Regions from separate parts of the Pseudoalteromonas sp. MMG024 genome, predicted to be linked through region 2. Evidence: predicted binding sites of a transcription regulator. Region 2 holds the regulator's gene; each other region holds the start of a gene.
What was found. Region 2 encodes sigma-54, which starts transcription at its own class of promoters, with help from an activator protein. Its sites were predicted from a motif close to GTTGGCACGNNNNTNGNNT; they were not measured.
Positions count from the first base shown of each region.

Region 1: L1068_RS08515 (DUF3192 domain-containing protein) is a predicted target of sigma-54. The motif match lies at 6,957-6,975, and genes of this name have one in related genera.
Region 3: L1068_RS08725 (P-II family nitrogen regulator) is a predicted target of sigma-54. The motif match lies at 2,776-2,794, and genes of this name have one in related genera.

Region 1 covers NZ_JAKFZO010000007.1:117,571-128,632, reverse strand. Annotated here, with positions in the region: gene nqrE (NADH:ubiquinone reductase (Na(+)-transporting) subunit E) at 1-435, shown strand, start outside; gene nqrF (NADH:ubiquinone reductase (Na(+)-transporting) subunit F) at 456-1,682, shown strand; gene L1068_RS08540 (FAD:protein FMN transferase) at 1,779-2,801, shown strand; gene nqrM ((Na+)-NQR maturation NqrM) at 2,974-3,186, shown strand; gene L1068_RS08530 (M56 family metallopeptidase) at 3,228-5,198, opposite strand; gene L1068_RS08525 (BlaI/MecI/CopY family transcriptional regulator) at 5,208-5,594, opposite strand; gene L1068_RS08520 (LytTR family DNA-binding domain-containing protein) at 5,649-6,401, opposite strand; gene L1068_RS08515 (DUF3192 domain-containing protein) at 6,545-6,910, opposite strand; gene dinB (DNA polymerase IV) at 7,317-8,372, shown strand; gene L1068_RS08505 (leucyl aminopeptidase family protein) at 8,463-9,989, shown strand; gene L1068_RS08500 (methyl-accepting chemotaxis protein) at 10,394-11,062, opposite strand, start outside.
Region 2 covers NZ_JAKFZO010000005.1:159,577-170,638, forward strand. Annotated here, with positions in the region: gene rapZ (RNase adapter RapZ) at 1-555, opposite strand, end outside; gene ptsN (PTS IIA-like nitrogen regulatory protein PtsN) at 571-1,026, opposite strand; gene hpf (ribosome hibernation promoting factor) at 1,028-1,315, opposite strand; gene L1068_RS06560 (RNA polymerase factor sigma-54) at 1,338-2,834, opposite strand; gene lptB (LPS export ABC transporter ATP-binding protein) at 2,913-3,638, opposite strand; gene lptA (lipopolysaccharide transport periplasmic protein LptA) at 3,635-4,153, opposite strand; gene lptC (LPS export ABC transporter periplasmic protein LptC) at 4,155-4,706, opposite strand; gene kdsC (3-deoxy-manno-octulosonate-8-phosphatase KdsC) at 4,706-5,278, opposite strand; gene L1068_RS06585 (KpsF/GutQ family sugar-phosphate isomerase) at 5,275-6,237, opposite strand; gene L1068_RS06590 (calcium/sodium antiporter) at 6,247-7,230, opposite strand; gene mlaF (phospholipid ABC transporter ATP-binding protein MlaF) at 7,393-8,202, shown strand; gene mlaE (lipid asymmetry maintenance ABC transporter permease subunit MlaE) at 8,195-8,974, shown strand; gene mlaD (outer membrane lipid asymmetry maintenance protein MlaD) at 8,985-9,500, shown strand; gene L1068_RS06610 (ABC transporter substrate-binding protein) at 9,521-10,180, shown strand; gene L1068_RS06615 (STAS domain-containing protein) at 10,184-10,468, shown strand; gene L1068_RS06620 (BolA family protein) at 10,474-10,728, shown strand; gene murA (UDP-N-acetylglucosamine 1-carboxyvinyltransferase) at 10,738-11,062, shown strand, end outside.
Region 3 covers NZ_JAKFZO010000007.1:165,347-176,408, forward strand. Annotated here, with positions in the region: gene L1068_RS08715 (response regulator) at 1-1,037, opposite strand, end outside; gene L1068_RS08720 (ammonium transporter) at 1,155-2,387, opposite strand; gene L1068_RS08725 (P-II family nitrogen regulator) at 2,398-2,736, opposite strand; gene L1068_RS08730 (histidine kinase) at 3,032-4,240, shown strand; gene L1068_RS08735 (histidine kinase) at 4,259-5,362, shown strand; gene L1068_RS08740 (histidine kinase) at 5,465-6,019, shown strand; gene L1068_RS08745 (LytTR family DNA-binding domain-containing protein) at 6,009-6,731, shown strand; gene L1068_RS08750 (diguanylate cyclase) at 6,816-8,048, opposite strand; gene L1068_RS08755 (DUF2189 domain-containing protein) at 8,170-8,949, opposite strand; gene L1068_RS08760 (carboxypeptidase) at 9,271-10,770, shown strand; gene L1068_RS08765 (hypothetical protein) at 10,867-11,062, shown strand, end outside.

The DNA.
Region 1 (11,062 bases), on a different contig from region 2:
GTTTACCACAACTTGCTTGCACCTGGTGCTCTTGAGTGGTTAGGTTACCCTGAAGCTGACTTAAGCTTCCTTAAATTCCTAACATTCATCGGTGTTATCGCAGCACTTGTGCAAATCCTTGAAATGGCACTTGATAAGTTCTTCCCACCGCTATACAACGCGCTGGGTATCTTCTTACCACTTATCACCGTAAACTGTGCGATTTTTGGTGCAGTAGCATTCATGGTTGAGCGTAACTATAACTTCACTGAATCAGTTGTATTTGGTATTGGTTCTGGTGTTGGTTGGGCGCTTGCAATTGTTGCACTAGCGGGTATTCGTGAGAAGATGAAGTATGCTGATATTCCTGATGGTTTACGTGGTTTAGGTATTACCTTTATTACTGTAGGTCTTATGGGTCTTGGCTTTATGTCATTCTCTGGTATTTCACTTTAAGGTAGCGAGGAAACTATACGATGGAAACAGTTGTATTAGGCGTAAGCATGTTTATCGCTATTGTTGTGATCTTAGTCCTGATTATCATCGCGGCTAAATCAAAACTAGTACCTAGCGGTAACGTAACGATTGGTGTTAATGGTGATCCTGAAAAAGCGATTATCACACAACCAGGTTCAAAACTTTTAGGCGCATTAGCCGATGCAGGTATTTTCGTATCATCTGCATGTGGTGGCGGTGGCTCATGTGGTCAGTGTCGCGTAGACGTTCATTCAGGTGGTGGTGACATTCTGCCAACTGAGCTTGACCATATTACTAAAGGTGAAGCACGTGAAGGTTGTCGTTTAGCGTGTCAGGTTGCTGTTAAAGGCGACATGGAAATTGAACTTGAAGAGTCAATTTTCGGTGTTAAAAAGTGGGAATGTGAAGTTATCTCAAACGATAACAAAGCAACGTTCATTAAAGAGCTTAAGCTTGCAATTCCTGATGGTGAATCTGTACCATTCCGTGCAGGTGGTTACATCCAGATTGAAGCACCAGCTCACCATGTTAAATATGCTGATTTCGATGTTCCTGAAGAATATCGTGGCGATTGGGAGCACTTTGGCTTCTTTGGCCTTGAGTCTAAAGTTGATGAAGAGACTATCCGTGCATATTCAATGGCTAACTACCCAGAAGAAGAAGGCATTATCATGCTTAACGTGCGTATTGCTACGCCGCCACCGCGTGATTTAAGCTTACCTTGCGGTAAGATGTCATCTTACATTTGGTCACTTAAAGCAGGTGACAAGGTGACTATCTCTGGTCCGTTCGGTGAGTTCTTCGCGAAAGAGACAGACGCAGAAATGGTATTCGTAGGTGGTGGTGCAGGTATGGCACCAATGCGTTCACACATTTTCGACCAGCTTAAGCGTCTTAACTCTGACCGTAAGATGAGCTTCTGGTACGGTGCGCGTTCTAAGCGTGAGATGTTCTATGTTGAAGATTTCGACGGCCTACAGGCTGAGAATGATAACTTCGTATGGCATTGTGCATTATCAGATCCACAGCCAGAAGATAACTGGGAAGGTTACACAGGCTTTATCCATAACGTTCTTTATGAAAACTATCTACGTGATCATGAAGCCCCGGAAGACTGTGAATACTACATGTGTGGTCCGCCGATGATGAACGCGGCAGTAATTAACATGCTGAAAGACTTGGGTGTTGAAGATGAAAACATCCTACTTGATGACTTCGGTGGTTAATTTACAGGTAAAAAGATAAATTTTTACGATACTATTCAGGCTCCTAAATCGACTATAATGATTTAGGAGCCTTTTTTATTACAAGATAATAAGTTTATGAAACGAATATACTATTTTGCTTTTTTTCTGATTCTAATGACCTTAGTTGGCTGTGAACAGGCGGCTAAAGAAACCAAGATGCAAGAGGTATTGTTGCAAGGCAAGACCATGGGCACAACCTTCACAATTAAGGTATTTGTGCCAGAACAAAGAGTGCAGGAACTTAGCCTATTCAGTGAGGTAACAAGCCTGTTGAAAGACGTAAACCAATCGATGTCTACGTATATTCCTGATTCTGAAATCAATCAGTTTAACCGTTTAGCTGCGCATCAAAACTTTCCAATTTCTGAAGATTTACGCCGCGTTACTGCTGAGTCAATTCGTTTAGGGTTAAGTACGAAGACACTTGATGTGACTATGGGGCCATTAATTGATTTATGGGGTTTTGGGCCTGACAACCGCCCTGAAACCATTCCGAGCGATGATGTGATTGCTGAAATAAAGCAGCATATTGGTGTTGATAAGCTCAAGCTATCAGAACAAGGCCTGATGAAAACAGTTGAAGGACTAGAGATTAGTTTCTCAGCTACCGCTAAAGGCTTTGGTATTGATAAAGTAGCCGAGTATTTAGATTCACTGTCGTTAACTAATTATATGGTTGAAATTGGCGGCGAAATTCGTACTTCAGGTCACAAGCCAAACAACGTGCCTTGGGTATTGGCTATCGAACAACCAGATAGTGAACCTGGTACACGTGAGTTTCATAAGTTAATTCGCGTAAATGACATTGCTATGGCAACTTCAGGTGACTATCGTATATTTTACGATGTTGATGGCGTACATTACTCTCATCTTATACACCCTGAAACGGGCAAGCCGGTGCGTCAGGACTTAGTTTCGGTAACAGTGCTTCATGCGTCAGCAATGACAGCGGACGGCTTAGCAACCGCGCTAACTGTAATGGGCACAGAGCAAGCGAAACAATATGCAGAGCAACATAACCTGGCAGTATACTTAATTAGTAAAACGCCAGAAGGTCTAGAAACCTACGCTAGCAACGCGTTTCAGCCGTACCTGTAAGTTATTTATTTGCTTTACGGAGCAGCTAAGAGTTTTACGCTGCTCAATTTGCATATTTGAGAGTGAGACGGTTTTGAGTTTTGGATTGCTTTGGGTCAAGTATTAGCCAATTCAATATTACATTTTTTGTCTTGAGCGCGTATAATTGCGACACTTTTTTAAGGGGCCAACTATGTCTATATTTTTTCTTACTTTTGGATTACTCGTTATTATTGCACTAGCAATGGCTGTGGGTGTAATTGTACAAAAGAAATCAATGGCGAGTAGCTGTGGTGGCTTAGGTGCCATGGGCATAGATAAAGTATGTGACTGCGACGACCCATGTGAAGCACGTAAACAGCGTTTAGCGAAAGAACGTCGCTGGAATAAAGACCGCATTATCTAATCATTATAAAAAAGGCCATTAATTGATGGCCTTTTACTTATTTATCTATATCTATTTGCAATTCTACTGCCTGTAACAGGTCGTAGGTATTGGCCTGGGTCACTAAAGCCAAAGATTTTACTCATCTTAGTTGAAACCTTTTCATCGCCCTTCATTGCAGGCTCAAAACGCCATTCTTTAAGGGCGCGTGCAATGGAGCGCTTGAATCGGCTATTTACATTACCGCTATACTCTATATCTCTAATATGACCTTGCTCATCAATAGTAAATGTTACTGCAACATCCACGTGATTCTGTCGTGATGATGGCATTCTTGGGTGCTCAGGAATAACCGAATGAATAAGCTTGGCGCTAGTAAATTTTGGCTCTACAGCCACCTTTGTTTTTTCGGGCAATTTTTTTACCACTGGCGCAGCAGCTAACTTTTCAAAGTGTTTAGTTTTTGCAACCGATGGCGCTTTAACAGGTGAGGTTGTTTTAGCCGCTAATTGATTACTATTATGCTTGCTATCTAGCTGGGGTTTTACTTCAGTCGATTCAATAGTGTTAGCTGTTTGAGCTTCTTCAACTACTGCTGACTTAGGTTTTTGCTCTGTTTGTTTACTTGCTAATTTTTGCTGTTTAGCAGCCTCTTTTCCTTTTTTGTTAGTAACGCTACTTTTGTTTGTGTCACGCGTTTTTGAGAGCGAACTTTCCTTTGATGTTAATTTGCGTGCAGGTTTTGTGTCGCTCACTGTTTTTTTAGTTTGAGTATGCGTTTTATTCGTTGGTTTCCCTACGGTAGTACTTTTAATCGATGCTTTTTCTATAGCGTCTTCTTCTACTTTAGCAACTGTTGTTTCAAACGCTTTACTGGCTTGTTGTTCTTTGTTGGTTTGCTGTTTTTTATTGTTTTGCTGAGCAATAGGCTGTTGAGGCTTTTTATTTTCAGTAATCTTTGCGTCCAGCACCATAACATGTTGCTGGTTAGTTTGTGGAACTGGCGCCGGCTCGGTTTGTGTCATTGCTATAACTTTAGAGGCAGTAAAGATACTTGGAATAACGAATGCTGCCGCAAGTGCGGCGAGCCATTGGTTACCATAGCGTGGTGCGCAGCTATGCTGACCTACGGCGCGATGAATACGTGATGATAAGTCACCACCTGTTGCTGCCATGGCAAGCTCAGGAATATTGTGTCTAAGCGCTTCTGCTTCAGCTAATGCTCTGGCGTAAACTAACTGGTTACCACAGTGGTGGATTGCTAAATCATCACAGCAATACTCACGTTCTTGTCGAATTTGTTTAGAAATCCACTTTACTGCAGGGTGGAAGAATAATACTAACTCAACAAATGTTTGTACTAGGTTGACTAAATAATCGTAACGTTTGATATGTGCAAGCTCGTGTGCCATTAGCATTTCTAGTTGGGCGATTGATAATCCGCTTGCCAAATTTGCTGGGAGCAACACCACGGGTTTTATCCAGCCAATTGCCATAGGCACGTGCGCTGTTAATGATATAACCAAACTAGCACGTTTAGTTACAAAAAGGAGCGCTTTAAGCTGGTTGAAAATTAACTCTAGCTTATCTGATGGCTGCACAATATTGGTTGTTGTAAGCCTATGCACTTGCAGCATTTGCAAAGTGAGGCGCATGCTTAACACAATAATACCAGTCATCCACAACACAGCAACTAGAGGTGTAAAATCAGCTAATTGAAGCTGATGTGCAGTGTTAGATATACCAGAAGCTGCTATTGGTGATGCAATAACGTCATTTGTTGTAAATGTGCTTACATTAATTATTTCGTCAGGTTGCGACAGAACATAAAAAGTAACGGTTGGCGCAATAACACAAAGCATTAAACAGAATAATGAGAAAATATATCGGAATTGGCTGTGCTTATTGCTGGTAAGTTTATTTACACAAAAAAGTAGGCCCGCAATAACTAAGCCTTGCCATAAAAAATGTAAAAGCGTGAGAGAAATAAAATAGAGAGTATTACTTGCTAATAATGAGGGCAGTATATCCATAACGTTTGCTTACTTATTATTTTTTTCGAGAGAATCTAACAGAGTACGAATTTCATTAATTTCTTTAGTACTGGCTTTTTCGTCGCCAAGTGCGCGCATCACCAGATCAAAACGTGATCCACCAAACGCTTTGTTAACAATGTCTGACAGTAAAGATGATTGAGTGTGTTCCACAGAATATGCCGCGCTGTAGACATGCGCACGAGTTGACTCATCTCGTGTAACAAGGCCTTTTTCGTGCATGATTTGCAGCATTTTAAGCACAGTGGTGTAGCCTATTTTTTGGCTTTCACTGATATGTTCATGCAAAGTACGAACAGTGGCGGGTTGAATACGCCATAGCACATTAAGAATGTTGAGTTCTGCACTTGTTGGTACGCGTTTATTCTTATTCATAATTACGTCGCTTTTCGTAGATTGTTATTTACTCTACGAGATAGAGTTTATTTGTCAACCAATTAATCCTTGCATGTTCTGCTTGTAACGTCGGGATAAATTGAGATTGGCGCCGTCTTTTAAGGTAACAATATAGTCGCCGTTATCAGTAGGGCGAATTTCGCGTATTGCTTGCTTTTTGATGATCGCAGAGCGATGGATGCGAATAAAGCCAAATGGCGATAGCTGCTGTTCCATTGAAGATAATGTTTGGCGATGTAAAATCGTTCGCTCATCTTGGTTGAGGTGCAATTCAACGTAGTTTCCAGCGCCGCCAACCCAAGAAATTTCATCAGGTGTTAAAAATTTTATTCTACCGGCGTCTTTTAAAACGATTTGCTGGTCATCTAATTGGTTAGTCGAAAACCGTTGTACCAGTGAGCTCATCAACTCAAATTGCTGTTTTTCAGGCGCGAGTATTCTGGCTAGCTTATCTAATGTTTTGCCTAAACGAGAATTGACCATTGGCTCTAAAATAAAATCAAATAAATCACATTCAAATGCCTTAGCTGCATCAACGCGATTGCTTGATAATAATATGATTTCAGTTGAGTCTGCTAATGATTGAAGAGTAGGCCAATCATGTTCTTGAATAAGCTCATTTTGTACAAACAGTACTTTGGCACTGGTTTTTTTACAGGCTGCTATTAATTTGGCAAAACAAGATTCAACATTTGTTAGCTCAAAAAGTGAGTTGTCGATTTGTTGTGACAGAATGTCTGAGAATGTTGGGTCGTTGTGACCGACGACTAGATTGTATCTATCCATTTTATCCACCTAATTACGATGCCTTTCGTAATTAATATTACGAAACTTGTCGTAATAGTCAACGAATAAATGTAAGTTGATTTAAATGTATTGATTTAAAAGGGTTTTAAAGAAAAGGGCGAAACACTTCGCCCTTACACATATTAATTTTTTAACTGCTCAAGAGCGTGCTCGCCCCAGCCTGTTAGTTGATTATTTTTAAACACAAGCGGCGTACATTCGTCTTTTGTTGTTTTACCGTCAGAATGAATAGAGTTTGTTGCGTAGTAAAGAACGCGATATTCAGTGTCGTTTTGTTTTACTAGCTCAGAAAAATTTGGCGTACCAAGTTTATTGAACACGTGTTGATACTCTTTTCCAATTTCCATATTGGCAATCGCTTTGCGGTTTTTTTCGTGGGTTCTTTCCCAGCTAGATGAGTAGTCTGATTTGCCTTCACCGCCTACCGCAACAACACAGCCTGTTAAAAGTGGCAATGTGAGCGCTGATGCTAAAACTAAGTATTTCATAGAAGATCCTTGAATGATATTTCAAATATTATAATTTTCTAGTTATTAGCAGAAATAGTGCCAAAAAATTAAATTTTTATTTATCAGTTTGTTACTATTTTTATAATTTCTGGTTTTGGTGATATTTACGAAATTTTAGTGACTTTGACTAGTTACCATCGCCGTATATTCGCTTTTTTCAAGGTGTGGTTTAATCCTCGCTTTCTGTGGATATTTATTGTACCTAAATGAATATTTACAAAACTTCAATACTCTGCTTATGCTGTTATCTGCATTCATTTTCTTATCAATAAAATGAATGCAGATAAAGGCATCTTAAAACTTAACACGCCGCAAAATAAAAACTTGCTGAATCAAATAAGTTTGATACATAATAAACTGTATATATAAACAGTGTTTTGTGATTTTGAAAAAATTTATACATATTGATATGGATTGTTTTTATGCAGCAGTCGAAATGCGAGACAATCCAGAGTTGAGAGGTAAGCCAATCGCAATTGGCGGTAAACACCGTCGTGGTGTGTTGGCAACCGCAAACTATATTGCGCGTCAATATGGTGTGCGCTCAGCAATGTCTAACTATAAAGCGTTGCAACTGTGTCCAGAATTACTGATTGTTCCCGGTAGAATGGCAGTATACAAAGAAGTGTCTAATCAAATTAGAGAGATTTTCGCCAAATACACAGATCTAATTGAACCGCTTTCTTTAGATGAAGCCTATTTAGATGTAACCGATTGCACACAGCACTCAGGCAGCGCAACACTTATCGCTAATGCGATTCGTGATGAGATTTTTGAAACAACAGGTTTAACGGCGTCGGCGGGAATCGCACCCATTAAATTTGTGGCGAAAATTGCCAGTGATGAAAACAAACCAAATGGCTATTGTTTGATCCCTCCTCATCGGGTGCAAGGGTTTTTAAAAGCGCTTAACCTTAAAAAAATTCCTGGTGTAGGTAAAGTAACCTTAGAGAAATTGAATGCATCAGGTTTGTTTGTTGGTGAAGATGTATTAAACCTCGGTTTAAATCAAATGCAGGTAAAGTTTGGCACTTGGGGTGCTGAGTTATTTAAAAAGTGTAATGGTGAGGTGATTGGCAAAATAAATACATCACGTATTAGAAAGTCACTTTCAGTTGAGCATACCTACGAATATGATAAAACATCGCTAGAACAATGCTTAGCAGAGCTGCCAAAATTAAAAGATGAGCTTGATACAAGGCTACAAAGTAAAGGGCTGTTAAACAAAGTGTCTAAGCTTTCGGTAAAAGTTAAGTTTAACGATTTTGTTTCAACAACCGCGGATTACAGCTGCACGCATTTAGATGATGATATTTTTACGCGTTTAATCGAAAAAGCCTACTTACGAGGCGGAAATAAAGGCGTGAGATTACTCGGTTTAGGTGTTGGTTTGTCTGAAAATAGCTACGAACAAGAGCAGCTTGCAATGTTTGAATCTTGATTTTTATAAATTTGCCCTCATATTTAAGCCATCTTTTCTAAACTTACGCGTTAACATTATGCGTATTTATTCGTTCAGTAAGGTTCAAAAATGACTTCACCAAAGGCCCTGCAAGCGGCATCAACTTCAGATCTACCTCAATATGTTGATAGTTTAATTATTATCTCGCCAGACTTGGCACTGCTCCCAAATGATTTTCGCGATAGCGTAATGGTTACCGCGCAATTCGATAAGCGCATAGGCCAAAAAGCACTATTGTTGGTGAATGACAATGCACCTGGAAAACGTTTAGTGATTGCACCAACAGGTCCTTTAGAGCGTGACTATGACGATGTGCGTCGCTATTTCGATGCGGCGAAACAAGGTGTATTAGAAGCAAAACAAGCGGGTGCAACAAACCCTGCAATTTTAGTCTTGGGGCAATTAGATGATCGTTATCAGCAAGCTACAACCGTTGCGTATTTAGGTGCTTGCCAAGCATTATGGCAACCTCTAGAAGCACGTGAATTCCACGGTGCGGCAATTGAACCAGTTCAGTCTATTACTGTTGTTGGCGAATTTGATAGCCACTATGCAAATGCTATTGCACAAGGTCAGTACGCTGCGCGCGACCTTTGCGGTACTGAACCCGAGCGTATGGCACCTCCTAAATTTGCAGAATACTGTGAAAGCTTGTTTGCCAACAGTGCAGTGTCGGTAGAGGTGATTTCAGATACTCAATTTATTGATAAAAATTACCCGATGCTTAGCACTGTAGCCCGCGCATCATATGCGGTTGAGCGTCATCACCCGCGTGTTGTTAAACTTGAATATGTGCCTGAAGGCGATATTGAACGTACGCTATTATTTGTTGGTAAAGGCCTTGTTTACGACACAGGTGGTGCAGACTTAAAAGTAGGTGGTGCAATGGCGGGCATGAGCCGTGATAAAGGTGGCGCTGCTTCCGTTGCTGGCTTTATGAAGAGTATTGCAGAGCATCAACCTAAAGGGGTTAAAGTAGTAGCCTATTTAGCAATTGTTCGTAATTCGATCGGCTCTGACTGTTTTGTACCAGATGAAATTATCACTAGCCGTGAAGGCGTGCGCGTACGTATTGGTAATACTGATGCGGAAGGGCGCTTGGCAATGGGCGACCTATTAAGTGAAATTAAAGATGTTGCTAAGGGTGAAGTTAACCCTGTTGTATTTACCGTTGCAACATTAACAGGACACGCTGCACGAGCAATGGGCCCTTATACTGCGCTTGTTGAAAATGGTGCATCAAGAGCGCTGAACTTATCGCACAATATCGCAACGCAAGGTGATTTATGGGCTGATGGTTCTGAAGTATCGCGCGAACGCCGTGAAGACTATAGCTTTATCGCACCTAAAACGTTAGCGGACGATGTATTGTCGAGTAACAATGCACCATCAGCAATTACCGCCCGTGGTCACCAGTTCCCAATGGCGTTTTTGGCTGTGGCATCAGGCCTTGATAAGCACGGCGCAAACTCAGAGCTGCCAATTCCGTACATTCATGTGGATATTGCTGGTAGTGGTGTTGAGGGTGGCGACTGGCAACACGGCAAGCCAACAGCAGCATCACTTGCAAGTATTTACGCGACATTTTGTAAATAATCTTAGGTGCAAAGCTACTGCTTATCAGAGTCTAAGGTTAACTTATCTCAACTCGTGGTAAGACGTTAGTAATTGCATTTACCTATAAAAAGGCCGAACAACTGTTCGGCCTTTTTCGTTGTATCAATAAACTTTAGGGTCTGTTGATCTTTGCTGTTCTATTTTTGTTCTGTTTGAACGTGCTTTTATCGCGGCGCTCGATGTGTGGCCTAGTAATCTAAGCGAATATCGAGCAACAATGAGAAAAGTGCGCTCAAAAGAACCGTTCGGCAGCGCTTGATTGGCTTTTCTACTGTGTTATCGGCTGACTCACATAGAATAACTATGCCACGCAGCCTCTGCCTTGTATAAAACCCAATCAAACTGCTGCAAAAACTAACTTGAAAGATCAACAGACCCTAGTATTACTCTAATTTAAAGCGATTGACCACAGCATTCATTTGTTCACTGCTGGCTATCAGCTCATTGCTTGCGCTATTTAATTGATGGGTGTTATTGAGTGACTCATCTGCCATGCCTGCTAATTCATTGATGCGCATATTTGCTTCGCTAGCTGCTTGGCTTTGCTCTTCTGTTGCACGGGCAATTTGGCTATTCATTTCAGAAATCACATTCATTAACTCATCGATTTGATTGAGCACCTCATCGGCTTGACTTGCCTGAGTAACAGTATCGCGAGAGGTTGACTGTGACGCACTTACCGCAGACACCGCTTCTTGTGCGCCTTGCTGTAACTTTTGGATCATTTGTTGAATTTCTTCCGTGCTTTGCCCTGTACGACTAGCAAGTGTTCTTACTTCATCTGCAACTACTGCAAAACCACGCCCTTGTTCACCTGCGCGTGCGGCTTCAATTGCTGCATTTAATGCAAGTAAATTGGTTTGTTCTGCAATGCCTCTAATTACATCCAGTACAGCGCCAATGTTGTCACTTTCTGCGGCGAGTGAGGCAACGACGTCACTTACATGGTCAATATTATTCGATAGCGATTCTATTTGACTGATAGTTTTAGTGACGACCTCTTTACCTGCTTGTGTGTTTTCTCTAGCTTGATTTGCAGCTTGCTCTGCAGC
Region 2 (11,062 bases):
AAAGCGGGCGTCAAAAACATAGTCAGCATGTTTTGGAATACCGTGCTTATAACCGAATGACTCAAACGTGATAATTAACTGATTTGATTTTTTACCGAGTACTTTCTCTCGTATGCTATCGGCAAGTTGGTGAACACTTAAGCCTGTTGTATCGATAAAAATATCTGCTTGCGAGGCGATAGGGTCGAGCAGTTTTTTCTCGGCTTCAATAGCTTCTTCAAGGGAGATATTATTCAGTGATAACGGATGCAAGCGGCGCGTTTCTGAAAAGCGCTTAATTAGCGTGCTATCATCACTATCAAGGTAAAATAAGGTCGGCGTTGCAAAACCAGGTAAATAGTCGAGTACTTCTTCTATCTCCTCTGGCTCTTTAGTCATATTGCGAGCATCAACACTCACTGCAATTTTATCGTATTTATCTGAAACTGAGCGGATCAACGAAGGCAATAAATTGACAGGAATATTGTCGACAACATAATACCCGAGATCTTCCAATACTCTGAGTGCGACTGTTTTTCCTGAACCAGAACGACCACTGACTAAAATAAGTTGCACTTACATCTCCCTTAGTTAACTCGCCTCACTACTAATGATTTGATATAGCTGATGATTATTTTCAGCGTGACGTAGTTGACGGCAAAACTGCTTATCTTTTAGTTTATCAGCGATGGTGGCTAAAGTCTGCAAATGTTGCTGGCACTTTTGTTCTGGTATGAGCAGTACGATAAAAATATCAACGTCTTTATCGTCAATGGCATCAAACGGAATAGGTGACTGATTTACAATTAAAAAGCCAATGGTATTTTGTAGGCCATCAATGCGGCCATGAGGAATGGCGAGGCCTTTACCAATACCCGTGCTACCTAGCTTTTCGCGTTGCAGTAAGGCTTCAAGAAACTCTTGAGAAGTAATATCAGGGGCTTGCTGATGGGCAAGGTCGCTAATAAATTCAAACAGTCTTTTTTTGCTATTAAAAAGGACCGCGGTTTTAGCGCAGTCCTCAGCAATAATATCGGTTAATTTCATTTTAGTGGCGAGAAAGTTTCTCTTTGTGCTTAATTACTTGGCGGTCTAGTTTGTCGACCAGGCCATCGATTGCTGCATACATATCTTGATGCTCGGTAGAGGCAAACAATTCGCCACCGTTAACATGCATAGTAGCTTCTGCTTTTTGTGATAGTTTTTCAATATCTAGAATAACGTGCACGTTATTTATATGATCAAAATGCCTCTCTAGTTTTGCAAATTTGTTAGTGACATAGTCTCTTAAAGAATCAGTAATTTCTACGTGACGACCTGTTAAGTTTAATTGCATAAGCATTTTCCTTCTATTTGGTCTAGATCAGGCTCTTGCGCTGATTAGACGGTGGTATGGATAGCGACTCACGGTATTTTGCGATAGTGCGTCGCGCCACTTTAATTCCTTGTTCTGCTAGTAAGTCGGTAATCTTGCTATCACTTAATGGTTTAGCAGGATTTTCCGCCGCAACTAGCTTTTTGATCAGTGCTCGAATCGCGGTGGATGAACACTCACCCCCATTTTCCGTGCTAACGTGGCTTGAAAAAAAGTATTTAAGCTCATAAATGCCACGTGGTGTATGCATGTATTTTTGCGTTGTTACACGCGAGATAGTCGACTCATGCATCTCGACCATTTCGGCAACGTCGTTTAAAACCATAGGTTTCATTGCTTCGTCACCATATTCAAAGAATGCCTGTTGTTGTTCAACAATGCAATTGGCTACTTTTAATAAAGTATCATTGCGACTTTCTAAGCTTTTAATAAACCATTTTGCTTCTTGCAAATGGTTGCGAATAAACTGGCTGTCAGTGCTTGATTTCATCGAGCGAGTAAGCGCAGCGTATTGTTCATTCACGCGGATCTTTGGCATGCTATCGTTGTTTAAATCAACGCGCCAGCGTCCTTTAATTTTCTTTACTGAAACATCGGGAACCACGTATTCAGGTTCTTCTTTTATGATGCTTTCAGCTGGCTTTGGATTAAGGCTATGTATTAATGTTAAGACTTCTTTTAACTCAGGCTCCTTGAGTTTAGCCTTCTTCATTATTGTACGATAATCACGTAACCCTAAAAGTTCCATATGGTTTGAGATTACGCTCTTTGTTTCGTTTAGCCAAGGGGTATTTTTGTCGTACTGATTGAGCTGGATCAATAAACATTCTTGTAACGAACGCGCAGCAATACCAACAGGATCAAAGAGTTGAACGCGTTTAAGTACCGCTTCAACTTCGTCTAGTTCAATTTGTTCTTGGTCGTCAGATTGCTGTACCGCTTCTAAAATTTCTTCGCTACTTTGTGTTAAATAACCCGAATCGTCTACCGCTTCAACAATTGTGGTTGCGATCATCTCGTCGGTGTCGCTGAACGGCGTTAAGCGTAATTGCCACATCAAGTAATCTTGCAATGATTCGCTGGTAGAGCCTTGATATACAGTATCGTTGTCAGGAGCTGGGGCGTTACTGACAGAAACAGGTGCGGCGCTGATATAATCATCCCACGACACATCCATAGCTAAATCTTCAGAAATATTCTCGTTGCTAAGTGCGTCGCTTGATTCAATTTCACTTTGGCTTGGCGCTGCTTCAATATCATCGCCGTTTAATGATTCGTCTTTGTTTGACTCAGTGTTTTCGTTGTTTTGTTTATCGTCACTGTAGTCAATGTCTTCTTCAAGTAAAGGATTGGCATCAAGCGCTTCTTGAATTTCTTGCTGCAAATCTAACGTACTCAGCTGCAACAAGCGAATAGCCTGTTGCAATTGTGGAGTCATTGTTAGTTGCTGCCCAAGGCGAAGCTGTAAAGATTGCTTCATGTAGTTATTCTAATCCTTCTTTCGATTTCAAGCCGCTAGTTAACAATTCAATTCCAAAGTTAAGGCCTATAACTATTACTATAGTCTGAATTGTTCACCTAGGTATACATCGCGTACTTTTTGGTTGTTTAAAACGTCTTCAGCCGTGCCAGATGCGATTAATTCGCCGTGAGAAACAATGTAGGCTTTTTCACATACATCTAAGGTTTCACGCACGTTGTGGTCTGTTATTAACACGCCAATGCCGCGATTTTTCAAATGCTCAATTATTTTCTTTATATCTATCACTGAAATAGGATCAACACCAGCAAAAGGTTCATCTAACAGGATAAATTTGGGGTTTGCGGCTAATGCGCGCGCAATTTCCACACGACGACGTTCACCGCCCGACAATGCCATACCCTGTGAATCTCGGATATGGCCAATGTTAAATTCTTCTAATAAATCATCGAGCGCTTCTTCGCGTTGCACACGATTAAGTTCTTTGCGTGTTTCTAGAATCGCCATGATGTTTTGATACACAGTAAGCTTTCTAAAAATCGACGATTCTTGCGGTAAATAGCCTATACCTAAACGGGCGCGACTATGCATTGGTTGCAATGTAATGTCATTATCATCAATGCGAATAACGCCATTGTCGCTCGGTACTAAACCAACAATCATGTAAAAGGTCGTAGTTTTACCGGCACCGTTAGGGCCAAGCAAACCAACAATGCTGCCAGCTTTCACTTCTAAACCAACATTTTTTACCACTTGGCGTGATTTGTAACTTTTAGCCAGCTTTTCGGCAATTAATGTGCTCATTGTCCGCCTTGTTCATTTTGCGTATTGATGATGGTTTTTACTTGGTTAGTTGAGTTTTCAGCTTTTTTAGACGTCACTGTTTCAGCTGCGCGATCATAGATGATGGTATCTGCTGACATCATGTCGCCATTTTGTTGAAATTTAGCGCCACCAGACATTGTAAATAATGATTTAGCCACATCGTAAGTGACTTTTTTAGCACTTGCGACAATGGTTGACCCATCTTCTTGTTCAGCACTAAATTTTACCGGGTCACCACTGGCAATAAGCAATTGCTGGTTATCTCCTAACTCAGCTCGTTTATGTGCTTCAAGGTAATCGGCGGTGATGGTCATGTTGCCATGCTTAATTTGTACATTATGGCGAAAAATACCGACATTTTCTTTTAAGCGAGCAGCTTGCTCATCGGCGTCAATCTCAAGTGGGTGCTTAAGTTTGATCTGCTCAGCGATAGCGTGTCCACTTGTGATACACAAAGTGAAGGCTAGTCCAGCGATTGACAGTAATTTCGTCATGTTATTGGTCATAATAAGTGGTCTTTGTATGGTTTATTAACTTAATAACTTGCTCTTCTAAATTAGCATTGAGGCCTTGTCCTTTAATTTCAAGTCCAGGACCTGTCATTTTTACTTCGGATTGAGAAGTCATTAGTTTGCTATTAATTAAATATTCTACACTTGCCGCTTCAATTGTATTGAGCATGATATTTGGCGTTAGACTTTTGGCAATAACGTTTTGTTCCAAAATGAGCTTTTCGTTATTGTAGAGCGTGGCCTCATCGGCTGTGAGTTGCCACACACCTTGTTCAGAAAAAATAGTAAATTGCGGTTTTTCAAAGTGGGTAAAACCTAAATCTTGATACATCGACATTTTTCGCGCCATTACTTTATGGCTAACAGTACCAGATTCATTAAAGTTGGTTTGTTTTAAGTCGGTTGCAATGTAATCAGGAATACTGGCAACGTTTTCAACAATCGGCTTTGGTTCTTTGGGTGTAAAGAAATAAGGCAACCAAAGCCAAACCATAGCAATGGTGAAAAGTATAGTAAGTGCAATACGCGCCGACATTAGCTGCTACTGCCTGCGTGGCTAAGTGTTTTGTCTTGGCTCAGCATAATTAAATCGGTCAGTTCTCTTACTGCGCCAAAACCGCCTAGCATGGTAGTTTTATAATCAGCGATGCGTTTTACCAGAGGGTGAGCATCATTGGTTGCTACAGCAAAGCCAACTAATTCCATTACGGGTAAATCAGGACTATCGTCGCCAATATAAGCAATGTTTTCGTTATCAAGTGATAGCGTGTTCTTTAAGTTATTAAAAGCGACAATTTTATCTTCTTGCCCTTGATAAATATGTTGAACGGTAAGGCTTTTCATGCGGTTTTCCACAATCTTTGAGTTGCGACCTGTAATTACCGCTACTTGTACGCCGCTGTTAATTAGTGACTTAATACCAAAACCATCTTTAGTGTGAAATGCTTTAAGTTCTTCACCATCATTACCAAGGTAAATGCGCCCATCTGAAAATACGCCATCGATATCGCAAATCAGTAGTTTAATTTTGCTGGCTTTTGCAAATACGTCAGTACTAGTTTGTGCATATAATTCGTTAAAAAGCTGTTGTGATAAAGTTAAACTCATAAAACACCTGCCTTAAGTAAATCCTGCATATTAAGTGCACCAATTGGCTGTTGTTGCTGGTCAACTACAAGCAAACCGTTTATTTTCTTTTGTTCCATTATGTTTAAGGCTTCAGCAGCAAGCATCGATTCATTTGCTGTTGTGCACTGTTTCGTCATCACTTCTGAAATAGCTGTAGCGTGAATATCAATGCGTTGTTCTAAAATTCGGCGCAGGTCACCATCGGTAAAAATACCTGAAAGTAATCCGTTATTGTCGACAACGGCTGTCATACCAAGCCCTTTGGCTGTCATTTCTAACAGAGCGTTTTTAACCGTTGTGTTTTCAGCGACCACAGGTAATGCTTCGCCTTGATGCATAATGTCTTTAAGCATTAACAATAGGCGCTTACCTAAACTGCCGCCAGGGTGTGATAAAGCAAAATCATCGGCGGTAAAGCCTTTTTCTTCAAGCAATGCAACAGCAATCGCATCGCCCATCGCCAAGGTTGCTGTAGTACTTGCTGTAGGTGCTAGTCCTAAAGGGCAGGCTTCTTCTGAAATAGCGATACAAATATGCACATTAGATTGTTGTGCAAGAGTTGAGTGTTGTTTGCCACTCATGCCTACGATTTTTGCACCAATGCGCTTGATTACTGGGATCAGGTTAATCACTTCTGCGGTTTCACCTGAATTAGAGATCATCAATAGCACATCATCTTGTGTGATCATGCCTAAGTCGCCGTGACTTGCTTCGCCTGGGTGGACAAAAAAAGCGGGTGTGCCAGTGCTTGCTAGCGTTGCTGCTATTTTATTACCGATATGACCCGATTTTCCCATACCAATGACAATAACACGGCCTTTGCAGTCATACATCAACTGACACGCATTGCTAAAGTCATCGTTAATATATTGAGCGAGTTGCTCAATGGCATTTTTTTCGATTTCTAAAACGCGTTTACCGCGAGCAATAAAGTTCATGACTTTGCCTTAAGCGCTTACTGTTGAGAAAATAAGGTATTGATATCCTAAAAAGGCAGCTAACAACAAACCGCCTTCAACACGATTAATACGGCGTGAACCGCGAATACTCAAACTCATTGCAATAAGGGCTGCTGTTGCACCTAACATAATTAAGATATCGCGGCTCGATACTGCAGGATCAACGCTTGATGGATTAATAATGCCCGCAAGCGACAATACCGCTAACAGGTTAAAGATATTTGAGCCAATAATGTTGCCTAGCGCTAAGTCGTCTTCATTTTTAAGTACGCCAGCAACACACGCCGCAAGTTCAGGTAAGCTGGTACCAATTGCAATAATAGTTAGGCCAATCACCAAATCGCTAATACCAAATAGTTTGGCAATATCGGTTGCAGATTCAATAATAAAATGTGAACTGATAGGTAAAATCGCCATGCCGATAACTAACCACATAAGAGCAATCGGTGTGCGTACATTGTCAGGCACTTCGTCACAGGCTTCGTCAACAAAGGGGTCGTGTTCGGCATTGGTTGCTTTGCTTTGTTTTACCGAGATAATGGTCACTGCAGCAATAAAAATGAAGAAACTCACCATAAGAGCAACGCCTTCACCGAATGCTAAATAGTTGTCCGATAAAATGTACCAAGCACCGAGCGATACTAGCATTACTACTGGCATTTCACGTTTTAGTGTACTCGATGACACACTCAGCGGGCGCAACAGCGCGGTAATTCCGAGTACTAGCAGAATATTAGTAATATTTGAACCAACCGCGTTGCCGACAGCTGTGTCTGTTTGTTTTGCTAGCGCCGCTTGCGCCGATACCATCATCTCAGGTGCCGATGAGCCCATCGCGACAATTGTTAAACCAATAATTAATGTTGGAATACCATAGTTCTTTGCCAGTGCAGCCGCACCAAAAACAAAGCGGTCCGCACTCCAAACTAAGCCGACAAATCCTGCAATTAAAATAGCAATTGATAACAACATTATTGAATAAAAACCAAAATTTAGATAACACCAAATAATATCAAATCTGGATTTAAAACACAGCTTTTGTAAGTGTTATTACAAATATTTACTTTTTCATAGGTTTCAGAACATTTTTAAAACGCTTAGAATACAGTGCGCAATTAATTCTAGGAGAGCGACTTGTCGCAAAGTTTAGTTGAAATAAAGGACGTTACCTTTTCTCGTGGCGATAGAGTGATTTATCAAAACATGAGCTTTAGCGTTCCTACAGGAAAAATCACCGCGATAATGGGACCAAGTGGTATCGGTAAAACAACCATGTTGCGTTTGATTGGTGGTCAGCTGAAACCCGATTCAGGCGACATTTTGTTTTCAGGTGAAAGCATTCCCAAAATGTCACGCAGCGAGTTATACCAAGCGCGTGAACGTATGAGCATGTTATTTCAAAGCGGCGCTTTATTTACTGATATGAGCGTGTTTGACAATATTGCTTTTCCACTTCGCGAACACACTAAACTGTCAGAAGATGTTATCCGTATCATCGTATTAATGAAATTAGAAGCGGTTGGGTTGCGTGGCGCGCGAGACTTAATGCCGTCAGAACTTTCAGGTGGTATGGCACGACGTGCGGCACTGGCACGGGCAATTGCACTCGACCCCGAATTAATCATGTACGATGAGCCTTTTGCAGGACAAGACCCAATCTCAATGGGCGTGTTAGTTAAGTTAATCAAATCACTAAACCAAACGCTTAATATCACTTCTTTGGTGGTAACGCACGATGTGACAGAGGTGATGAGTATTGCGGATCATGTCGTGATTTTAGCGGATAAAGGAGTGATTGGTGAAGGTTCACCTGAACAGGTTGCTCAGTCAAAATCGCCGCTAGTTCAACAGTTTTTACAAGGGCTATCTGACGGCCCTGTACCATTCCACTTTGATGCTGCGCCATACGAACAAGATTTATTAATGGGAAGCGAACGTGGTTAATACTATTCAAACAATCGGCCGCAATACACTAGACACACTAGCAGGCATAGGCCGTGCGCTAATTATGTTGTTAGGCGCTATTTTTAGTGTGCCAAATTTCAAAAAGGGTACACCATTATTGATAAAGCAACTTTATATGGTTGGCTTTTTATCACTGATTATTATTTTAGTATCAGGCCTTTTTATCGGCATGGTATTGGCGTTACAAGGCTACACAGTGTTGGTGGATTACGGTGCTGAAGACAGTCTTGGCCCATTGGTTGCGCTAAGCTTATTGCGAGAGTTAGGCCCAGTAGTTACGGCATTGTTATTTGCTGGTCGTGCAGGCAGTGCATTAACTGCCGAAATTGGTTTAATGAAGGCAACAGAACAGTTGACTAGTTTAGAAATGATGGCTGTAGATCCCCTAAAACGTGTGATTGCGCCACGTTTTTGGGCTGGCATGATTAGTATGCCGCTGCTTGCGATGATTTTCTCGGCGGTAGCGATTCTTGGTGCACATATTGTTGGTGTTGATTGGCTTGGTGTGGATTCAGGTAGTTTTTGGTCAATTATGCAGGCACAAGTATCGTTTGAAAAAGACATTCTAAATGGCGCAATTAAAGCTGTGGTATTTGCTTTTGTTGTGACTTGGATTGCACTTTATAAAGGTTACGATTGTGTACCAACTTCTGAAGGTATTAGTAAAGCAACAACAGAAACCGTAGTGCAGTCATCATTGGCAGTTTTGGGATTAGATTTTGTGCTAACAGCAATTATGTTTGGCGCGTAAAGGGTAAAAAATGAATTCGAAGAAAATTGAAACTTTAGTGGGATTTTTTGTATCGCTTGGTATTGCGGCAATTGTGATGCTGGCACTTAAGGTAGCGAATGCGGGCATGAGCGGAAATGGCGATACTTACAGCCTTTATGCAAAATTCGACAATATAGGTTCACTTAAAGTGCGTTCACCAATCAAGGTGGGTGGTGTTGTAGTGGGTCGTGTTGAAGCAATTAATTTAGACCCTACGGACTATGTTCCTGTTGTACACATGAAAATTGCGACAGAATACAGCAATTTTACCGAGACTACGTCGGTCAATATATTAACTTCAGGTATTCTTGGTGAGCAGTATTTAGGTATTAACCCAGGTGTGATTGCGCACAAAGATATGAATGGTGAGGATGAACTAAGTGAAATGTTTGGCCTCGAAGAAGTAAAGGTTTTAAAAGATGGTGACTTTATTACTGATACGAAATCAGCTCTGGTATTGGAAGAGCTTATTGGTCAGTTTTTGTTTAACCAAAGTAACGATTAATTAGGATTGTAATAGTTAAGATGATGAAATATTTATTTGCGATTTTACTGGTATTGGCATCGAGTGTATCAGTTGCTAAAGAAGTGAACGAAAGTAACCCATATTTAATGGTGAGAACGGTTGCAGAAAATACCTTTGCTCGTATTACTCAAGATAAAGCGATTATTGAACAAGATAAAAATCACTTAAAAGTAGTGGTTGAGCAAGAACTACTTCCTTATATCGATTATCGTTATGCGGCGCAGCGTGTGTTAGGTAGCTATATTTCTAAAGTGCGTAATATTAAAGATAAAGAAGAGCAAAAGGCGGAAATTGAAAACCTTAAACGCTTTATTGATGTATTTCGCGAATACTTAATTACGTCTTATGCGGGTATTTTTACCCAGTATCGTGGTCAAGAGGTAGAATTTGCACCAGCTCAAGACTTTTCAGACGATAAGTTAGTGCTTGTTAAAACTAAGATTGTTGAATCAGGTAAGCCAGATATCAACATCGATTTTAAAGTACGCAAAACTAAATCAGGCGAATGGAAAGGTTTCGATATGTTACCTGAAGGCATTAGCTTATTAGATGCTAAGCAATCAGAGTTTCACGGTATTCTTCGTACAGAAGGCCTTGGTTACGTAATTGATATGCTAGATAAAAAGAGCAAGTTGCCAGTGCAATTTGCTGGTGAATAAGTAATGTCTTTACTTACGTTAAAAGCGGTTAATGACACAACTTATGTATTGAGTGGCGAGCTAAATCGCTACTCTGTACCGAGTGTTAAACTACCCAAAGTTCCAACTCAATCAACCCTAACACTCGACTTGAGCGAGGTTGCTAAAGTTGACACTGCAGGCCTTGCTTGGCTCATCTATAATTTCTCACAATTGCAACGGAACAATATAAGCCTTAAACTTGTCCACTTACCTGAGCAACTCAAAAAGCTAATGCAATTGGGTCACGTAGAGAATTTATTTGAGTAGAGTTAATGGATCCTAAACAAGTCGAAGATATTTTATCGCAAGCATTATCGCTTGATTTTATTAAAGTAAAAGCTGAAGGCAGTCATTATGAACTGATTGTTGTAGGTGAGTGTTTTGCTGGCGCGTCGCGCGTTAAGCAGCAGCAAATGGTTTATGCACCATTAATGGAAAAGATTTCTGATGGCACAATGCATGCCGTATCAATTAAAGCCTACACGCCAGAGCAATGGGAACGTGATCGCAAATTGATGATGCTATAGGTGGCATAAATGGATCAATTTGTTATTCAAGGCGGCAGCACTATTGCCGGAGAAGTGACTATTTCAGGCGCTAAAAACGCCGCACTTCCAATTTTATTTGCAGCAATCCTCGCTAACGGCAAAAGCCGTTTTACCAATGTACCGCGTTTGCGTGACATTAATACCACTGAAGCACTATTATCAACATTAGGCGCTAAAGTTGAGTGGCAGCAAGATGATTTAATCGTTGATGGCGCGACTATAGATAAAGTGCTTGCGCCATACGAGCTTGTAAAGCAGATGCGCGCATCTGTTTTAGCGTTAGGACCGTTATTAGCACGTTTTGGTGAGGCGC
Region 3 (11,062 bases), on a different contig from region 2:
TGACTATAGGCGAGGTCTTCAAACTTCATTAACGTGTCATCGGTTACCTCTGTTAACTTACTTTCTTCGTCATTGGTGAGTTCTAGCTGGCTAAAAATCTCAAAAAACTTAAGTGATTGGTGGCTTTGAATTTGCTGAGTTTGTTCTGTAAAAAGCCCCATTTTTTGCTGTAAATCATCTAATTCAAACGCAATTTTTTTAAAATACAGTTGTTTTACGTATTCTTGGTTGAGCATATTAACTTGATGATTTGCACATTCAATATAGGCCGCTACCACATCTAAAATTTGCCCTTTTCGTACTTCGTCTTCAGGCATATTTTTAATTAAAATACAGATATAACTGTCTTTGAAAAAATATCGACGCCCAGCGTTAATAATACGCTCGTCTTTTTGCATTACTAATTTAAAAAGATCTTCTTCCATGCCACATGCTCGAGCATAAGGACTATCCCAATAACTTATCTGACTATTTTCACTGTACGCAATCGATGCTGTGAGCTCTAAACTTTGTAAGTACGAAAAAATATGAACTAAAAACTCGTTGTAGTTACTGCAAGAAAGGCAACCTTGAATCGCTCTTGCCGTATTACCCCACATAAAAGAATCAGACATTGCAGAAAATACTGCTGTGTTTGCCTGCTGCTCAGCTTCTTTAAGCGCATCAAACTCTTGTCGGTTAGCGAGCGCTTTTTTAATTTTAATTAACAGTAAAGGGGGAATGAATGTGCGTTTATCAATCCAATCTGCCGCACCTGCATTGAATGCATTCATTTTGGTATCAAGTTCTTCAGAGGCACTTAAAAACACGATAATTGGGTTATTGCCTTGTTTTTTAATATGATGAATAAGCTCAACCCCTTCGCCATCGGGAAAGTAGTAATCTAAAACAATGACACTAAATTGAGACTTATCGCACAAGGCTTTCGCTTGCTCCAAATTATACGCTTGCGACACTAAGTATTCATCGGTCAAGCTTGAGGCAACAAGGTCATTTAAACAAATATCGTCTTCCGCAATCAGTAAGTCTATTTTCATAGTTTAAACACGTTAATAGCACCAGTACTAAGCATAGAATAATATTACAAATAAAAAAGCCCAACGCCATAAGGCATTGGGCTTTCACATATTTACAACTTAAACCAAACTAGCTGGTTAGATATTACCTCGTACGGTAACAAACTCAGGGTACGCATCTACACCACAATCGTGTTGGTCCATACCGTTGATTTCTTCTTCTTCGCCAACACGAATACCCATAGTTTTCTTAAGTACCGCCCAAACAATAAATGAGCTTACAAACACAAAGACAAAGATTACTACCGCACCAATTAACTGATTTACAAAAGTCGCATCACTATTTGATAACGGCACTAACATAAGGCCTAAGAAGCCGCATACACCGTGAACTGAAATCGCACCTACTGGGTCATCAATTTTTGCTTTATCTAACGCCACAATGCTGAACACAACTAAGCTGCCACCTAGCGCGCCGCCCAGAACCGCGAGTAACGGGCTTGGCGATGCAGGTTCTGCGGTAATTACAACAAGACCTGCAAGTGCGCCATTCAATACCATAGTTAAATCAGCTTTACGCCATAACACTTTACAAAGTAATAGTGCTGAAATTGCACCAGCAGCCGCTGCCGCGTTCGTGTTAAGTAAGATTTGACTCACTGCTGTGGCATTTTCTTTGTCTGATAGCAGCAATTGCGAACCACCATTAAAACCAAACCAACCCATCCAAAGAATAAATGTACCCAGTGTTGCAAGCGGCAAATTAGAGCCCGGAATTGGGTAGATTTCACCATTTTTACCATACTTTCCTTTACGTGCTCCCAGTAATAATACACCAGCAAGCGCAGCCGCTGCCCCCGCCATATGTACGATACCTGAACCTGCAAAATCAACAAATCCCATCTCTGATAAGAAGCCACCGCCCCAAGTCCAGTAACCTTCTAATGGGTATATAAAACCAGTTAACACCACACAAAAAACAAGGAAAGACCATAACTTCATGCGCTCAGCAACTGCACCTGAAACAATCGACATTGCCGTTGCAACAAACACAACTTGGAAGAAAAAGTCTGATTGCAATGCATGGTCAGCATCTGCCGCTTCAGTACCAATCAGCATGCCCAATGACGGTAAAAAACCACCCTCGGCATTATCAACATACATAATGTTGTAACCAACAATCAGATAAACCGTACATGCAATCGCGTAAAGCGCGACGTTTTTCGTTAAAATTTCAGTGGTGTTTTTAGAACGTACTAGGCCCGCTTCTAACATTGCGAAACCTGCAGCCATCCACATTACTAAGATGCCAGACATTAAAAAGTAAAATGTGTCGAGCGCAAACTTTAATTCAACTACTGTATTTTCCATGACATTCCCCTTAAATTGCCGCTTCGTCTAACTCGCCCGTACGAATACGAACAATTTGCTCTAGGTCATAGACAAAAATTTTGCCGTCACCGATTTTGCCGGTTTGTGCCACATTGGTAATTGCCTCAACCACTCGGTCAACATTGTCACTTTGCGTTGCAATTTCGACTTTAATTTTTGGAATAAAATCAACTTGGTACTCTGCGCCTCGATATAGCTCAGTGTGCCCGCGTTGACGTCCAAAACCTTTTACATCGACTACTGTCATGCCCTCAATGCCAAGATCTGACATCGCTTCTCTAACATCATCAAGCTTAAACGGCTTAATAATGGCGCTGATCATTTTCATAACGTGTACCTGTTGTTGTTTTTTATTTGTACTTACTAAATCCAACCTTTATGCCAATAATATTTTTTTATCTAATTCATAAAGTTATGTAATTTACAATGTGTTACAACAAAGTTAACGCACCACAAAGGTGCAGCAATTGTGGGTTTGTGAACGTTTTGGTGCAAAAAATGAAACAGCAAAAACTTGCTTTGGTGACCATTTTTGACACAATATGCTATGTCTGAGTTAGCTGTTATGCTGAGCCGTACTAACTCAATGGAATAAAAAACAATAACAAAGGATATATAAGCAAATGGCTTATTGGGTTATCCAAGCTTTAATTGCTCTCATATTATTATTTGGCGGACTGTCAAATATAGACACTGACAAGGAAATGCATGGCCTTGCAAACGTGTTTGCGTATGCTGGCATACGCACTTTAAGCTTCTTTCTTATTACTCACTTTTTAATTCGCGCCCCTATTAATTTCTTACGCAACAAAGAAGCAGGGTTTATGAAAGTGCTCCTCTGTGGCTTGGTCTTTGTTACTGTCGGCTCATTTATAGGCAAAAGTATCCGCGATATAAGCAGAGACATGTTTGTGCCTATTGCTAACGAAATTACCTATTATCGAGCAAACCCCGATAAAGATCCGCTTAATCAGGTTAAAACAAACAGCGAAGTTGAAAAAAACACAGACACTCAAGATGAAACATCAACTAATGCGACAGCTAAATCTGAATTTAAAAGAGGTTTTAAAGAAGGGTTTGACAAAGCACATATAAAAGCGCGAGAGGAACTTGAGAAGATTCATAATGGAGATCAAGAAGCGATTGAACGTGCCTCTTCGAAACGATTAAAGTCTCAATTCGGTGCATTTCTTTTTTGGTTGTTTTGCTACCTCCCCTTATCAGCTTTAAAACGCCGCTTTCAAGTTAAAACACAACTTAAGCAAAGCCAGATTGCATTATTAATGAGTCAGCTTAATCCGCATTTTTTGTTTAATTCATTAAACAGTATTCGCGGTATGATTTTCGAAGATAAACAGCTTGCTAAAGAGTTAATCGATAAACTAAATGAGCTTTTTCGCTACAACTTAACAGCCAATAAGCACCCCACGGTAAAATTAAAAGAAGAATTACGCATTTGTGAATTCTATCTTGATATTGAGCATATTCGCCTTGAAGAGCGTTTGTTAATTGAAATGCATGTAGATGAAACCTGCTTAAATATTAAAGTCCCTACTATGGGTATTCTTACATTAATTGAAAACTCAATTAAACACGGCATTGCGCCAAGGCAAGATCAAAGCCTGCTGATTGTTGATATTGCTAAACAAAAGAATCAACTCGTGGTAACAGTAAGTAATCCAATTTATACAGGCACCTATAAAGTCGAAAGCACAGGTACAGGGCAAGAAAACTTAATTAAACGCTTGCAGCTAATGTATAACGAAAATGCCTCGTTAAACGCTGAGTTTAAAGACGATAAATATATCGCATGTTTAACATTGCCAATTTAAAAAGGTCAAAATCCGGTTATGAATTTCAGTTACATTCGAAATACCAGTCCTAATTATTGGCGATACCAAGGGCCGATCTTATTTATTTCATTCTTAGTCAGTTACCTGGGAATTTGGGGTGTTTTTCACGAACCTGACGCTAAAACAATGCCAATCATTCAACTTGGTTGGTACGGCGCACTGGTACTCACCACTTACCAGCTAATAATGATATTTGCGGCATTTCATATCGTGCTGCGCGGCATTTATAAACACTATAAAACCTATGCTAAAACTAAGTGGAAACTGTTTTTACTGCTATTAGCGAGTTCCACCATCACCTCATTAGTGATTATTGGTTTAGATTGTTTACCTATATTTCTCGCACTAGTACCTTACTCTCTTGAAGAGTACTTAAACAGTATTATGCATTTGGACGGCTTAGGCGAGTCACTCGTAGCCTATATTATTTATTATATTGTGTTTAATTTAGTGTGGGGCTACTGTTACGTACTCGCAGCTAGCATTTCAAATTATAAACAGCTCGCACTATTACTTAAAAAGCAAAAACTACAAATTTTAACCAACCGTGTTAACCCTGAGTTTTTATTCGATACCATGGAGGCTATTAAACATCAAATTGATATTGATGAAGAAAAAGCAGCGGATCTTGTAACCAAAGCATCAGACCTTTTTCGCTACAACTTGATGTCGAGTAAAACAGCCGACGCAAAACTCAGTGATGAACTGACCAGTTTGACCAATTACCTAGAATTACTTGAAGAACAAAAACGTGCGCCAAGTAGCTACAGCTTAAAGCTTCATGATGCTGATATATCACCTAATATCCCAAGTATGTCGCTTATTTTTATCTGTTCGTTTTTACTCAATACTGCGCGTAACCGCGACGGCGAACTGACGATAGCAAGCTTTATAAAACACCAAAAATATCATATCGAAATTGCGCATCAAAGCCACGGTAAGTTCTTTTTAGATACTGAACATTTCGATAATGTAAAAAGCCGTTTAGAGCACCAGTATAGTAACGATGCCAGCATCGTTTTAGTTAAAAGCGGTAAGCGCAGAAAAGTAGTGATTGAACTGCCAATTGACTGGCAACAACAGCTAGAAAAAACAGCCTAACCATTCATCTCACTTTTTTGCCGTTTATCATTTTAATTGGCGAGATAATTTTAAAATCGATAGACTCAGAATAGTCTGTCAAAAAAGAGACTTTCTTTTTATATGTTTGAAAAAAATGCGGAAGCACCATTAAATCCACACTTCTTGTTTAATAGCATGAATGCTATCCGCTATATGATTTTCGAAAATCAAGATTTAGCGAGCGACTTACTTGGCAAACTTGCCGAGTTAATTCGCTATCAACTAAACGACGGTGTAGGTAATACCAGCGTTAGCGACGACTTAACTCAATTAGCACACTTGCTTGATTTAGAAGCGCTACGCCTTGAAGAACGAATTACAATAACAAAACAGTTCACTAAGCTTTCAAGCCCATATCCACTAGCATGCTCTTTACTACTGCCTGTAGTTGAGTATGTATTTATCAAAAAAGATATTTACAGCGTTAGCCACAATGAACTACTCGTAAGCACCAATGAAACTGGCGGTGCACTTACTTTTACACTTAAATTAACGCAAACACCAAAAATAAAGTCAGGTGACTTGCCATTAAACGAGCTTATTGCGAAGCTCGGCCTTGGTAATGTTTGCAATGCAACACAAACCTGTGATGCGACCACTTACACGATGGAGTTAACTTTTAACAATGAGTATTAGAATAATAATTGTTGATGACGAACGTCTTGCTCGCAGTGAATTAAAGCGCCTACTATCAAAACATAGCCAAATTGAAATTGTCGATGAGGCTAAAAATGCCGAAGAAGCGAGTGAAAAAATCGCTGAACATAAGCCGGATGCAATCTTCCTAGATATTCATATGCCTGGCGCAACCGGTTTAGAGCTTGCAGAATCGCTCGGTGATGATGTGAATATTATCTTCTGTACTGCTTACGACCAGTTTGCCGTGGAAGCGTTTTCACTAAATGCGATGGACTATCTTGTAAAACCAGTAAATCCTGCTCGACTAGCCGAAAGCATTGAGAAGTTAGAAAAGCGCCTCGAGCAAAGTGCTTCTGAAAGTGGCCTACCTGATGACCACAAACTTATGGTGAAGTACGGCGAAACCATGCGCATTATTGAGCTGAAAGAAATCATTCGTTTTGAGTCAATAGGTAATCATGCAGCAATTTATACACCGCACGGTAAAGCGTACTTACACAGCTCGCTCAACAAGATCGAAGCAAAATTAGACGAAAGACATTATTTCCGTGCCAGTCGTTCAGACATTATTCGCCTAGATGCAATTGAAAGTATGGAACAGGCAATTAGCTATGGCTTAACAGCGACGCTAAGTAATGGTCAAACGGTTGAAATCTCGCGCAGACAAGCAACGAAATTAAGACAGCTACTTGAATTTACGCAGCTGTAAAAGATTTCAGCTTTCAGCTTTCAGCAAAATTAAAAGCTAAGAGTGTCGATTCAGCACTCTTAGCTTTACGCTTAAAACGTTTCTTTATTGGTGAATAACCACCTGATTTCGGCCACCACCTTTCGCATCATAAAGTGCCACATCGGCGCGATTAATAAGCTCAGACAGTTCTTCATCTTGCTGTAATTGAGCAACACCTGCACTGATAGACAAACTAATAAACTGCCCCGCCGCTTCAACCTGCATATTTGTTAATGAAAAACGCAATTCGTCAAGTTTTTCAAATGCTGCATCCTGATCTTCACCACTAAACAACACGGCAAATTCTTCCCCACCAAGACGTGCCATCAGCGCATCACCAAATTGCTCTGTTAACTTATTTGATAAAAAGCTCAACACTTCATCACCAGCTTGGTGTCCATAAGTATCGTTTATTTGCTTGAAGTGATCGATATCAATTACAGCAATACTTAATAACGATTGTTCAGTGATGATTTTCTCTGACGCTTTATAGAAATAACGACGATTATAAAGCCCTGTAAGGTAGTCTTTGTTCGCTGAATCTTTAATGGTCTCTATCAGATTGAGCTGCTCCATGGTCATCATTACACGACAATGGAACTCTTCTGGTGCGAACGGTTTTGTTAAAAAATCATTTGCGCCATGCTTAATAAACTTGGCTGATAAACTTTGACTACCAGAACCTGAAATACCAATAATACCTAAACTATCACGGCCTCGTTTTGAACGAATGCTTTTTACTAATTCAAAACCATCTTTCTTCGGCATTGCATAGTCTGTGAGTAGTAACTTAATACTCTCATCAGCTAATAGCTTTTGATACGCTTGTTCACCATCTTCAGCCTCTTCAACATGGTACAATAATCGCTCTAAGTTTTGTCGCATCATAGTACGACTCGTTTGCGAATCATCGGCAACCAATACTTTAGTTCCTTGATTGCCTAATAACTGTGCCAACTGCTTTACAGCATAAATATAAGAATCACGGTTTTCTTTTAATACGTAATCCACCACGCCCATTTCAAGCATTTGCTGACGCTTAAACTCATCAATACTGCCAGTTAAAACAAGCGTTGGAATACCACAACGCAAGGTCAGCGTTGCTACTTCACCATTGCTCGCATCAGGTAAATTTAAATCCACCAGCGCTAAGGTATACTTGTTATTTTTCATGAGCCCAGCCGACTCTCTCAGCGATGCGGCAAAATCAACGGGAACAGATAAATACTGCGCGACTAGATGGCGCAATACTTGTTGCACCATTTTGCTATCTTCAACGATCAGAATTCGTTGCATTGTTACACTCCAACTAAGCTTTTCTTACCTGCACGCAGGCTTATTATTGTGGTCCTGTTATACCACATAACCATTAAAAAAAGGGAAACAAACGTTCCCCTTTTTAAATAACCAACCCTATTTACTCGTAACCGCGAGGGCCTTTGTGTTTTATGATGGCAATATATCCATGCCAGCTTGCATAGCTAAGCAGCGGCATTATTACAATAAACCCTGTTGCGCCAGTTAAAAAACCTAATGCCACCAAAGCAACAATACAAAACGCCCAAACAATCATTGCACCGATATTTTCTTTTACTGCATGTATCGACGACACCACAGCTGTCATAATATCGACTCGGCGTTCCATCATTATTTGCGGTGTAAACGCTGAAATAGCAAATACACTGCCGAGCATAACTGCACCAATTAACGACCCTAAGGTTAAAAAGGCCGAGAGCTCGTCAAATGTAGGGTTAACACTATTTGGATACAAAGCATGTACTAGAGCTGCTAAACGCATCCAAATAATCATAATCACCATTAACAGCACCGCAAAACCCCACTCGCCAACTGGGTTTCGAAACATTGACCTTAAACTATGGCTTAGTGTTGGTTTGTGCTGTTTTTCCAGTTCCCACGCAATATCGTATAAGCCAACAGCAAAAGCCGGCCCAATTAGGGCAAATGCCACGGTGGCGGGTAAAATTACAAGATGGGTACCTGATTGATAGACAAAATATAAAATCGCGACAGGAATAATACTAAACACAACACCATAAAATAGGCTCAAAATTGGCGCACTGGCCATATCTTTAAAACCAAGGGCAAGCCAATGCAGAGGGGCAAATAGTCCAACCTTATTGCACTCTAAACATCTGGCAAAAGTCGCATGCTTATCTGCTACTGGAGTTTGAGGCATAACTTTCTCCTTAATTGAATCAGTTAGCGGTTACAATATCGCTCATAGTTACTGTACGTATCGATACAAACAATGGGTTTGTTTTTTTGCTTTAACTATTTAGTAGCGTTTTAAATACCAAGCTTATTGCGCTGTAAAAACTGCTTATAAGTAAAAAGTCAAAGTGCATCATTGTTTTATATCCGTCATTAATCAGTATAGGGTAGATTTAGTAATTCAACGAAAAAATGCCTATATTGGTCTCACTCTCTTTGACCGCACAAGTAAAAATTAAGTAGTCTGCTTGCTAACCAAATCCACATGTTTAACAACAAGGCCAACATGAAAATGCTTATTCAGTTAGTCGTTTTTTCAGCGTTTGTGATATCAAACCAATCACAAGCCACTGATAGAAAAATAACAATCGATAGTAAACAAACCTCTAATCACCAAGTAAAAATCTTAGGTAATAAGGTTAAGTACAGTGCAACAATTGGCACGCAACCGGTGTGGGATGAGCAAGGTAACGCGATTGCCAGTTTGCATTACACGTATTATCAAAAGTCAGGTGTGAAAGACTATGGCAAACGCCCATTACTGATTTCGTTTAATGGTGGGCCAGGTTCAGCTTCTGTTTGGATGCACCTTGCTTACACAGGCCCTAAAATCTTAAATATTGATGACGAAGGCTACCCAGTTCAACCTTATGGCGTTAAAAGTAACCCTTACTCTGTGCTTGATGTCGCTGATATTGTCTACGTTAACCCAGTAAACACAGGTTACTCGCGCGTTCTTGAAAATGACAAAGGTGAACTGCCAAGTAAAGATAAACAAAAAGCGTTATTTTTTGGTGTTAATGCCGATATTAAATACCTAGCGGATTGGATTAATACCTTTGTAACACGTAACAATCGCTGGTTATCACCAAAGTTTCTAATTGGTGAAAGTTACGGTACAACACGTGTTTCTGGTCTTGCGCTTGAATTGCAAAATCGCCAATGGATGTACCTAAATGGCGTAATATTAGTATCACCTACTGAAATTGGCATTAAACGCGAAGGCCCAGTTGAAGCCGCTAATCGCATTCCTTACTTTGCCGCAACGGCTTGGTATCACAACAAGTTAGATGCGAAATACCAAAACATGCCACTAACAACGTTTTTAGCCGAAGTTGAAGACTTTACAATCAATAAAACAATTCCTGCAATCAGCAAAGGTGGCTTTATTAATATTGAAGAAAAACAAAAAATTGCCGCAACCATTGCTAAATACACAGCACTGAGCGAAACCTTCGTATTACGCAATAATCTTGATATTCCTAATGCCGCGTTTTGGAAAGAATTACTACGCGAAGACGGTTTTACTGTGGGTCGTTTAGATTCACGCTATAAAGGCATCGATAAGCGTGATGCAGGCAGTCGCCCTGATTATTGGGCTGAATTAACCTCATGGTTGCACTCATTCACACCGGCAATTAATTACTACCTACAACAAGAGCTCGGCTATAAAACAGATCTAAAATACAACATGTTTGGCTCAGTTCATCCGTGGGATCGCAGCAATAATAAAACTGGCGAGAATTTGCGCTTAGCAATGGCGCAAAACCCATATTTAAATGTAATGGTGCAATCGGGTTACTTTGATGGCGCAACAAATTACTTTGATGCCAAGTACACAATGTGGCAACTTGACCCAAGTGGTAAAATGCGTGAACGCTTGAGCTTTAAAGGCTACGAAAGCGGGCACATGATGTACCTTCGTCGCGCTGATTTAGAAACATCAAACCAAGATGTACGCGAGTTTATTTTAAACTCCCTGCCATCAGGTCCAGCTAAGTACTAATCACATTAAAAAGCAGCAATTCTTGCTGCTTTTTAACTTTGCAAAAAAGCTTTTAACAACTATATACTTAGCAAAACAAATAATTTTGCTAAGTATATGAGCTATCGCATTCAATTCGCCCAACTAAGTAACAATGTCACCACTGAACAGGCGAAAACAATCTTAACAACAAAATTAAAACTGTCTGATGCAAAAGCTACACAGTTTCTTGCGGGCAAGCTCATTTTTAGTCCTATCTCGCAAGACAAAGCAATAAAACAGCAAAAAACTTTCTCTGCGCTCGGCATTAAAA